DNA from 3 places in the Neobacillus sp. OS1-32 genome. Region 2 is predicted to be linked to each of the others. Evidence: a T-box and tRNA genes for the amino acid it is inferred to sense, from the RefSeq annotation. Region 2 holds a T-box; the other regions hold tRNA genes.
What was found. The T-box of region 2 lies ahead of proS (proline--tRNA ligase). A T-box ahead of a tRNA ligase gene usually reads a tRNA of that ligase, here a tRNA-Pro.
Positions count from the first base shown of each region.

Region 1 (3,260 bases), 1.8 Mb from region 2:
GGGCTTAGTGATCCGGTGGTTCCGTATGGAAGGGCCATCGCTCAACGGATAAAAGCTACCCTGGGGATAACAGGCTTATCTCCCCCAAGAGTCCACATCGACGGGGAGGTTTGGCACCTCGATGTCGGCTCATCGCATCCTGGGGCTGTAGTCGGTCCCAAGGGTTGGGCTGTTCGCCCATTAAAGCGGTACGCGAGCTGGGTTCAGAACGTCGTGAGACAGTTCGGTCCCTATCCGTCGTGGGCGCAGGAAATTTGAGAGGAGCTGTCCTTAGTACGAGAGGACCGGGATGGACGCACCGCTGGTGTACCAGTTGTCTTGCCAAAGGCATCGCTGGGTAGCTATGTGCGGACGGGATAAGTGCTGAAAGCATCTAAGCATGAAGCCCCCCTCGAGATGAGATTTCCCATAGCTTTAAGCTAGTAAGATCCCTGAAAAATGATCAGGTTGATAGGTCAGAGGTGGAAGCGTGGTGACACGTGGAGCTGACTGATACTAATCGATCGAGGACTTAACCAAATAGAAAAGCGGAAGCGTCCGCTTAGCGAAACTCGTTCTTATGACTTCTTCAGCATTATCTAGTTTTGAGGGAATGAACCTCAATTGAATAGTCCGGCAGTGATGGCGAGAAGGTCACACCCGTTCCCATACCGAACACGGAAGTTAAGCTTCTCAGCGCCGATGGTAGTTGGGGCACGCGCCCCTGTGAGAGTAGGACGTTGCCGGGCATAAAGTAATGGAGGATTAGCTCAGCTGGGAGAGCATCTGCCTTACAAGCAGAGGGTCGGCGGTTCGATCCCGTCATCCTCCACCATATTTTATTTCTTTGCCGGCCTAGCTCAATTGGTAGAGCAACTGACTTGTAATCAGTAGGTTGGGGGTTCAAGTCCTCTGGCCGGCACCTTTTGCCTCTTTTATCAATTTGTTGATAATGGGCCATTAGCTTAGTTGGTAGAGCATCTGACTCTTAATCAGAGGGTCGAAGGTTCGAGTCCTTCATGGCCCACCATTAAAAGCAATCGACAAAAGGTTAAACAGTATGAGCCATTAGCTCAGTCGGTAGAGCATCTGACTTTTAATCAGAGGGTCGAAGGTTCGAGTCCTTCATGGCTCACCATTTAATAATGCGGGTGTGGCGGAATTGGCAGACGCACCAGACTTAGGATCTGGCGCCGTAAGGCGTGGGGGTTCGACTCCCTTCACCCGCACCATTCAATATGCGGAAGTAGTTCAGTGGTAGAACACCACCTTGCCAAGGTGGGGGTCGCGGGTTCGAATCCCGTCTTCCGCTCCAGATTTGCCGGGGTGGCGGAACTGGCAGACGCACAGGACTTAAAATCCTGCGGTAGGTGACTACCGTACCGGTTCGATTCCGGTCCTCGGCACCATGTTAATAATGCGCCCGTAGCTCAATTGGATAGAGCGTCTGACTACGGATCAGAAGGTTATGGGTTCGACTCCTATCGGGCGCGCCATATTAACGGGAAATAGCTCAGCTTGGTAGAGCACTTGGTTTGGGACCAAGGGGTCGCAGGTTCGAATCCTGTTTTCCCGACCATTTTTTAGTTTGGGGGCCTTAGCTCAGCTGGGAGAGCGCCTGCTTTGCACGCAGGAGGTCAGCGGTTCGATCCCGCTAGGCTCCACCAAAATTATAAAAATATGTTGACAAAGACTATCATTCTTGTTAACATAAGAAAGTCGCTTTTGAGCGATGATCGTTCTTTGAAAACTAAACAAACAAAAACGTCAACATAGAAAAGCGAAAGCACCCTGGTCAGCACCGTATGGCCTAGAGTGCTCCAACTGAGATAAAGGAAACACGAAGAAGCCGAAGGCAATTCGATGTTGACTTATCGTAGGGCGGAGTGCGAAGGACACTAGGTGCTAGGGCGCTGTAGCTGGACAACAATAATCATTCATTTCTAACGAAATGAAGCCAACGTTAAATTTTATGAGCTAATCAACTCGAACTTTATTGGAGAGTTTGATCCTGGCTCAGGACGAACGCTGGCGGCGTGCCTAATACATGCAAGTCGAGCGAACCTTTAGGAGCTTGCTCCTAAAGGTTAGCGGCGGACGGGTGAGTAACACGTGGGCAACCTGCCTGTAAGACTGGGATAACTTCGGGAAACCGGAGCTAATACCGGATGACTCTTATTTACACATGTAGATAAGCTAAAAGACGGCGCAAGCTGTCACTTACAGATGGGCCCGCGGCGCATTAGCTAGTTGGTGAGGTAACGGCTCACCAAGGCGACGATGCGTAGCCGACCTGAGAGGGTGATCGGCCACACTGGGACTGAGACACGGCCCAGACTCCTACGGGAGGCAGCAGTAGGGAATCTTCCACAATGGACGAAAGTCTGATGGAGCAACGCCGCGTGAGCGATGAAGGCCTTCGGGTCGTAAAGCTCTGTTGTTAGGGAAGAACAAGTATCGGAGTAACTGCCGGTACCTTGACGGTACCTAACCAGAAAGCCACGGCTAACTACGTGCCAGCAGCCGCGGTAATACGTAGGTGGCAAGCGTTGTCCGGAATTATTGGGCGTAAAGCGCGCGCAGGCGGTCCTTTAAGTCTGATGTGAAAGCCCACGGCTTAACCGTGGAGGGTCATTGGAAACTGGGGGACTTGAGTGCAGAAGAGGAAAGCGGAATTCCACGTGTAGCGGTGAAATGCGTAGAGATGTGGAGGAACACCAGTGGCGAAGGCGGCTTTCTGGTCTGTAACTGACGCTGAGGCGCGAAAGCGTGGGGAGCAAACAGGATTAGATACCCTGGTAGTCCACGCCGTAAACGATGAGTGCTAAGTGTTAGAGGGTTTCCGCCCTTTAGTGCTGCAGCTAACGCATTAAGCACTCCGCCTGGGGAGTACGGCCGCAAGGCTGAAACTCAAAGGAATTGACGGGGGCCCGCACAAGCGGTGGAGCATGTGGTTTAATTCGAAGCAACGCGAAGAACCTTACCAGGTCTTGACATCCTCTGACACTCCTAGAGATAGGACGTTCCCCTTCGGGGGACAGAGTGACAGGTGGTGCATGGTTGTCGTCAGCTCGTGTCGTGAGATGTTGGGTTAAGTCCCGCAACGAGCGCAACCCTTGATCTTAGTTGCCAGCATTCAGTTGGGCACTCTAAGGTGACTGCCGGTGACAAACCGGAGGAAGGTGGGGATGACGTCAAATCATCATGCCCCTTATGACCTGGGCTACACACGTGCTACAATGGATGGTACAAAGGGCAGCGAAGCCGCGAGGCTAAGCCAA
Region 1 is NZ_CP133263.1:3,227,620-3,230,879, reverse strand. Features, by position in the region: rRNA gene RCG24_RS16150 (23S ribosomal RNA) at 1-519, shown strand, start outside; rRNA gene rrf (5S ribosomal RNA) at 612-728, shown strand; tRNA gene RCG24_RS16140 (tRNA-Val) at 739-814, shown strand; tRNA gene RCG24_RS16135 (tRNA-Thr) at 829-901, shown strand; tRNA gene RCG24_RS16130 (tRNA-Lys) at 934-1,009, shown strand; tRNA gene RCG24_RS16125 (tRNA-Lys) at 1,042-1,117, shown strand; tRNA gene RCG24_RS16120 (tRNA-Leu) at 1,127-1,211, shown strand; tRNA gene RCG24_RS16115 (tRNA-Gly) at 1,220-1,294, shown strand; tRNA gene RCG24_RS16110 (tRNA-Leu) at 1,300-1,388, shown strand; tRNA gene RCG24_RS16105 (tRNA-Arg) at 1,399-1,475, shown strand; tRNA gene RCG24_RS16100 (tRNA-Pro) at 1,482-1,558, shown strand; tRNA gene RCG24_RS16095 (tRNA-Ala) at 1,571-1,646, shown strand; rRNA gene RCG24_RS16090 (16S ribosomal RNA) at 1,973-3,260, shown strand, end outside.
Region 1: it encodes a tRNA-Pro, which carries the amino acid that the T-box ahead of proS (proline--tRNA ligase) is inferred to sense. The anticodon was not compared.

Region 2 (3,260 bases):
CTTGCAGTCCAAGGTCTCCCTGCTGAAACACCTTCGATGGCAGTGGTGAAATCCTATAGCCGGGAGTATTTGGCGATTACGAAATACTATTTAATAAAGTATATTTTTTAACAGCACGACTAATTTATTCCCCGGAAAGTTGAGATATATTTAAAAAACTGCAGATGTCCCGCTGAAAGTTGCAGATATATTGTATAAAGTGCTAAACCTTACAGATTATTCTCGCAAAAAGAGAATCGAGTTTTAAATTGAAAAGGCTCTTCCCTTCTTGGAAGAGCCTTGCCAATTAATATGCTTTCGCCCAATAAACCATCTGTTTTGCTTCTTTGCCGCAGCAGACACATTTGTCGGACAGGTGTTCTTGTTCAAATGGGATACAGCGGGAGGTCGCACCGGTTTCTTCTTTGATTTTTTCCTCGCAGGCGAGATCACCGCACCACATTGCTTTTATAAAACCTGGTTTGGTTTCTAGGATTTCATTTAATTCAGCCAAAGTTGTCGCAACCGAAGTTCGTTCTTCGCGATGTTTTAAGGCTTTATTATAAAGGTTGGACTGGATGTCTTCCAATAACTCCGCCAGCTTCGTTTCTAATTGATCAATTGGCACCACTACTTTTTCCAATGTATCTCTTCTTACTAACACCACTTGGTTATTTTCAATGTCCTTTGGCCCCACTTCCAGACGCACCGGGATACCCTTCATTTCATATTCATTGAATTTCCAGCCTGGTTTTTTGTCGCTGGCATCAATACCTACGCGGGCAATTTTGGCTAAGGAATCCTTCAACTCGTAGGCAAAATCCAACACGCCTTCTTTATGCTGCGCGATTGGCACGATCATTACCTGAGTTGGTGCTGCTTTTGGTGGAATCACAAGACCGCGGTCATCGCCGTGAACCATGATCAAGGCCCCGATTACCCTAGTGGTAAAGCCCCATGAGGTTTGATGGACATACTGCTGTTTACCGTCCTTATCAAGGTACTGAATTCCAAATGCTTTGGCAAAGCCTGTGCCAAAATGGTGTGAGGTCCCGGATTGCAATGCTTTGCCGTCATGCATTAAGCTTTCAACGGTAAAGGTTGCTTTTGCCCCAGCAAATTTTTCTTTTTCGGTCTTTTGCCCTTTTACAACCGGGATAGCCAGAACGTTTTCCAAAACATCAGCATACACATTCAGCATTCTAATTGTTTCTTCCATCGCATCTTCGTCAGTGGCGTGGGCAGTATGCCCTTCCTGCCATAAGAATTCTAATGTCCGTAAGAATGGACGGGTTGTTTTTTCCCAGCGAACCACGTTAGCCCATTGATTATAAAGCTTTGGCAAGTCACGATAAGAATGAATGATATGTTTATAATGCTCACAGAAAAGCACCTCTGAGGTTGGCCGAACGACCAGTCTCTCTGTAAGTTCTTCAGAACCGCCATGTGTCACCCAGGCAACTTCAGGAGCGAAGCCTTCAACGTGATCTTTCTCTTTTTGCAACAGGCTCTCGGGAATAAACAAAGGCATATACACATTCTCATGCCCTGTTTCCTTAATCCGGCGGTCCAGTTCGTTTTTAATATTGTCCCATAAGGCAAAACCGTACGGGCGGAGAATCATTGAACCGCGCACACTAGAGTAATCGATTAGATCTGCTTTGGTGACCACGTCTGTATACCACTGGGCGAAATCTTCATCCATGCTGGTTACGTCTTTTACAAATTCCTTTGCCATTATTACACCTCATTTTATTTATTTTTCAGCTTCAACACCGTTAAACGTGCGTTTCCGCATTTTTTTAAAGATAAAAAGACCTTGATCCTCAAAAAGGGACCAAGGCCTGGCGGTACCACCCTACATTTACAAAGCAGCTGCTTTGTACTCTTTCCATGATAACGGAATTGATCCGCTTGTATCTTCAGGTCGATCCGATACAGAACTCGTGAGGCAGGTTCAAATGTCCGTCTTAAGAAACCTCGCACCACCGGTCTCCTCTCTTGGTAAGACTGCCACATTTTACTAGTCCCCGTCATTGTTTCGACTATGTATTTCGAAAAAATTATATATTTCCCAATCGAAAAAGTCAATTCCATCGTGGAATAATTTTCATTTCCTGCTAAAATGCAATGGATTGAGTTATGTTGCGCTCGCCTTTTTTCGACAGCTTTTCTATTTGACACCTTTCCTTAAACCGTTATATAGTTAAACACGTGAATAGTTCAACAACTTAACTATTTTTTTAAAAAATGGTGGTGAATAAAAATTTGCAGGATAGCTTAATACAGGAATTAATTAACCGTTATGTAACCATATCCTTTCAGGTGCATAAGAAAGCTGAGTCTTTAATTAAGGAACAGATTGGCAATGATTTAACCAATGACCAGCATTACATATTAAGGTATATTGATCAATCAGAAAGCTGCACCCCAACGGAATTGGCTGATGTTTTTGAGGTAAATAAAAGTGCCATCACGGCCATTGTCAACCGGATGGCAGACAAGGGGTTAATTGAACGAACCCGCGATCTAAACGACCGCCGAGTGGTCTATTTAACCTTGACTCCAGAAGGTAAGGAACTCTACCAAAAGGCGCAGGAAAAAATTCACCTCTTGGTTGAATCGATTATTACCCAATTTGAAGAACCGGAAATTAAGGCCTTTATCAACACATATGAAAAACTGGCGAAAGTCTTAAACAACAAGAAAAAGGAAGAACTGGGGGAATAAAAATTGCGTGCGATCATTAAAGGAAAATGGGTCATTTTAATCGCCTGGATAGCCATCATTGTCGGCCTTTTCATGGTGGCGCCAAATATGGAAAACCTTGTTCGTGAAAAGGGACAAATTACGGTACCGAAGGGATATTCTTCCACCCAAGCAGCACAAATTCTTAAAGATGTTCAATCAAATGAAAATCGAGGCACAGATTTACAAACGGCACTCGTCTTCCATAGCGATAAAAGATTAACAAAGGAAGATTTTGATGCTGCCGAACAGGCGATCAACAAGCTTGAGCAGCACAAAGAGAAGCTTGGCATTACCGACTTGGTTACTCACTTTAAGCAAAAAAAACTGAAGAATCAACTGGTTTCAAAAGACGGCAAAACCATTCTCGTGTCCTTAAAAGTGACCCCAAATGGACGGGATGGAAAAGAGATTTCGACAGATCTTTATAAAGCCATTGATAACGTCAAATTGGACCACTATTATACGGGCAACTGGGTGATTGGCGAGGATCTTGTCACCAATTCCCAAGAAGGCTTGAAAAAAACAGAAGG
Region 2 is NZ_CP133263.1:1,391,265-1,394,524, forward strand. Features, by position in the region: partial or broken gene RCG24_RS07135 (YdcF family protein) at 1-111, shown strand, start outside; gene proS (proline--tRNA ligase) at 287-1,717, opposite strand; T-box leader at 1,809-2,025, opposite strand; gene RCG24_RS07145 (MarR family winged helix-turn-helix transcriptional regulator) at 2,230-2,709, shown strand; gene RCG24_RS07150 (MMPL family transporter) at 2,713-3,260, shown strand, end outside.

Region 3 (3,260 bases), 1.6 Mb from region 2:
GCGGAGTGCTTAATGCGTTAGCTGCAGCACTAAAGGGCGGAAACCCTCTAACACTTAGCACTCATCGTTTACGGCGTGGACTACCAGGGTATCTAATCCTGTTTGCTCCCCACGCTTTCGCGCCTCAGCGTCAGTTACAGACCAGAAAGCCGCCTTCGCCACTGGTGTTCCTCCACATCTCTACGCATTTCACCGCTACACGTGGAATTCCGCTTTCCTCTTCTGCACTCAAGTCCCCCAGTTTCCAATGACCCTCCACGGTTGAGCCGTGGGCTTTCACATCAGACTTAAAGGACCGCCTGCGCGCGCTTTACGCCCAATAATTCCGGACAACGCTTGCCACCTACGTATTACCGCGGCTGCTGGCACGTAGTTAGCCGTGGCTTTCTGGTTAGGTACCGTCAAGGTACCGGCAGTTACTCCGATACTTGTTCTTCCCTAACAACAGAGCTTTACGACCCGAAGGCCTTCATCGCTCACGCGGCGTTGCTCCATCAGACTTTCGTCCATTGTGGAAGATTCCCTACTGCTGCCTCCCGTAGGAGTCTGGGCCGTGTCTCAGTCCCAGTGTGGCCGATCACCCTCTCAGGTCGGCTACGCATCGTCGCCTTGGTGAGCCGTTACCTCACCAACTAGCTAATGCGCCGCGGGCCCATCTGTAAGTGACAGCTTGCGCCGTCTTTTAGCTTATCTACATGTGTAAATAAGAGTCATCCGGTATTAGCTCCGGTTTCCCGAAGTTATCCCAGTTTTACAGGCAGGTTGCCCACGTGTTACTCACCCGTCCGCCGCTAACCTCGAGGAGCAAGCTCCTCTTGATTCGCTCGACTTGCATGTATTAGGCACGCCGCCAGCGTTCGTCCTGAGCCAGGATCAAACTCTCCAATAAAGTTGAGTTGAAATAGCTCATAAAATTTAACGTTGGCTTCATTTCAATAAAGAAATGAATGATTATTGTTTGTTGACGTTTTTGTTTGTTTAGTTTTCAAAGAACCATCCAACTAATTAAAGTGGAGCGGGTGATGGGAATCGAACCCACAACAACAGCTTGGAAGGCTGTGGTTTTACCACTAAACTACACCCGCATATAATAATAATTTACTAACCACATTTTGCTTACGAATCTTCATGCCTCTTCCTCTTCAAGTTTAATCAAGGATGTTTTATGCGTCGAGGCAACTCGAAGTGAATCCATAGGTGCTTTTGCTCATGGCTGTGGTTTTACCACTAAACTACACCCGCATACATTATAAGATGAGGTTGATTATTTTGAATGGTCGGGAAAACAGGATTCGAACCTGCGACCCCTTGGTCCCAAACCAAGTGCTCTACCAAGCTGAGCTATTTCCCGTTAATATGGCGCGCCCGATAGGAGTCGAACCCATAACCTTCTGATCCGTAGTCAGACGCTCTATCCAATTGAGCTACGGGCGCGTTTTTAATAACCAACTTTTAAATAATATCACAAGCACATTGGTTTGTCAATGTTTTTTTGGTGCGGCCGAGAGGACTTGAACCTCCACGGTGTTGCCACCACTAGGCCCTCAACCTAGCGCGTCTGCCATTCCGCCACGACCGCATTATCAACGACGAGATTCATCTTAGCAGATATATTTCTATATTTCAAGAGGTAAATTCTGGTGCGGGTGAAGGGAGTCGAACCCCCACGCCTTGCGGCGCCAGATCCTAAGTCTGGTGCGTCTGCCAATTCCGCCACACCCGCATTTTTTGAAATGGCTGGGCTAGCAGGATTCGAACCTGCGAATGACGGAGTCAAAGTCCGTTGCCTTACCGCTTGGCTATAGCCCAACAATAATAAATTATTATGGAAAGAAACAGGAAATGGACTAAACCTCATCTCCCATTTCTGATGACCCCTACGGGATTCGAACCCGTGTTACCGCCGTGAAAGGGCGGTGTCTTAACCGCTTGACCAAGGGGCCGAAAATGTTTATTAAACGGAGAAGGAGGGATTTGAACCCTCGCGCCGCTTACGCGACCTACACCCTTAGCAGGGGCGCCTCTTCAGCCACTTGAGTACTTCCCCTATATGGCTCCGCAGGTAGGATTCGAACCTACGACCGATCGGTTAACAGCCGATAGCTCTACCACTGAGCTACTGCGGAAAAATAAAATGTATTCCATACTCATTGCATAAATTGTGTCCCCGCCTCAGTATGCTTATTCAAGCAGCGTCTCGGCGTGTACAACTCGCAGCTTTTCCACGACGCTTTGCTCGTCTTTACCACTGAGCTATTGCGGAATAAAACTAAAAAATAAGGCAGATGCCTTATCGACTCTTTACATTATAATGACGGGAGAAGTTAAAGTCAATAAGATTTATAGTAGAAATAAATGGAACGGAGCATATTTATTTTAGAATAACTTCCTTCACTTTTGCTAATTTGCCCCTGCACCTTCCGCAAACAAATCTGCTCGTGTTGATACTTCTTTTTCTCTGATAGGTAAGATGGCAATTGGTACATTGATAGACGAGAAATTTTTTCACGGGACGTTTTGCTTTGGCTTCCGGGAGCTGATTACAAAAACGGGGTGCACCTACTTTTTTTAATAACTGCTTAAAATCCTTATCACGGTGTTGGTGTCCTTTTCCTTCAAGATGAAGATGGTAATGACATAATTCGTGCTTAATGATCCCGATTAATTCCTTATGGCCAAGCTGCTCTAGATATCTCTTATTTATTTCTATATTATGGGTTCCCAGAAGATAGCGGCCCCCGGTGGTTCTTAATCTGGTGTTAAAAACTGCCCTATGCTTAAATGGCTTGCCGAATGAATCGATGGATATCTTTTCAACTAATAATTGCAGTTCTACATCATTCAATTTTCCGCTCCCTCGCTTCTGTAAGAACGTGACAACCTATTATAGCATATATTATTTATACACTTAATGAAAATCCACTTTGGGAGGTTTCATTATGCCGACTTGGTTTCAAAACCAAATGAAAAGAGCCTTTTTTGAAAAAAACCGCCATCAGATCAAATTATTAAACCAATGTTGGTTTTTTTACAGAAAAAAACACTGCTCATAATAAAAGCGTAAGCGCCTTGGATAATTCCAATGGGCAACAAGGAAGCTGGCCCAAAGGCTGCTATTAGTCTTCTTGGCAGTTTGATTTTAGAACCAAAGAAGTCCCAGGCGCTTTCACTATATTAAAAAACAGTGTTTTTTCTTTTGATCAGGACGGTTGCAACATTGTTAGGGCCACGCGTCCTTTTTTCATATCGACAGAATCAAC
Region 3 is NZ_CP133263.1:3,005,569-3,008,828, forward strand. Features, by position in the region: rRNA gene RCG24_RS14865 (16S ribosomal RNA) at 1-889, opposite strand, end outside; tRNA gene RCG24_RS14870 (tRNA-Gly) at 1,012-1,085, opposite strand; tRNA gene RCG24_RS14875 (tRNA-Pro) at 1,275-1,351, opposite strand; tRNA gene RCG24_RS14880 (tRNA-Arg) at 1,358-1,434, opposite strand; tRNA gene RCG24_RS14885 (tRNA-Leu) at 1,494-1,579, opposite strand; tRNA gene RCG24_RS14890 (tRNA-Leu) at 1,639-1,723, opposite strand; tRNA gene RCG24_RS14895 (tRNA-Gln) at 1,735-1,809, opposite strand; tRNA gene RCG24_RS14900 (tRNA-Glu) at 1,872-1,943, opposite strand; tRNA gene RCG24_RS14905 (tRNA-Ser) at 1,960-2,047, opposite strand; tRNA gene RCG24_RS14910 (tRNA-Asn) at 2,052-2,126, opposite strand; gene RCG24_RS14915 (SprT family protein) at 2,372-2,845, opposite strand; gene cmpA (cortex morphogenetic protein CmpA) at 2,940-3,053, shown strand; gene RCG24_RS14925 (Tex family protein) at 3,201-3,260, opposite strand, start outside.
Region 3: it encodes a tRNA-Pro, which carries the amino acid that the T-box ahead of proS (proline--tRNA ligase) is inferred to sense. The anticodon was not compared.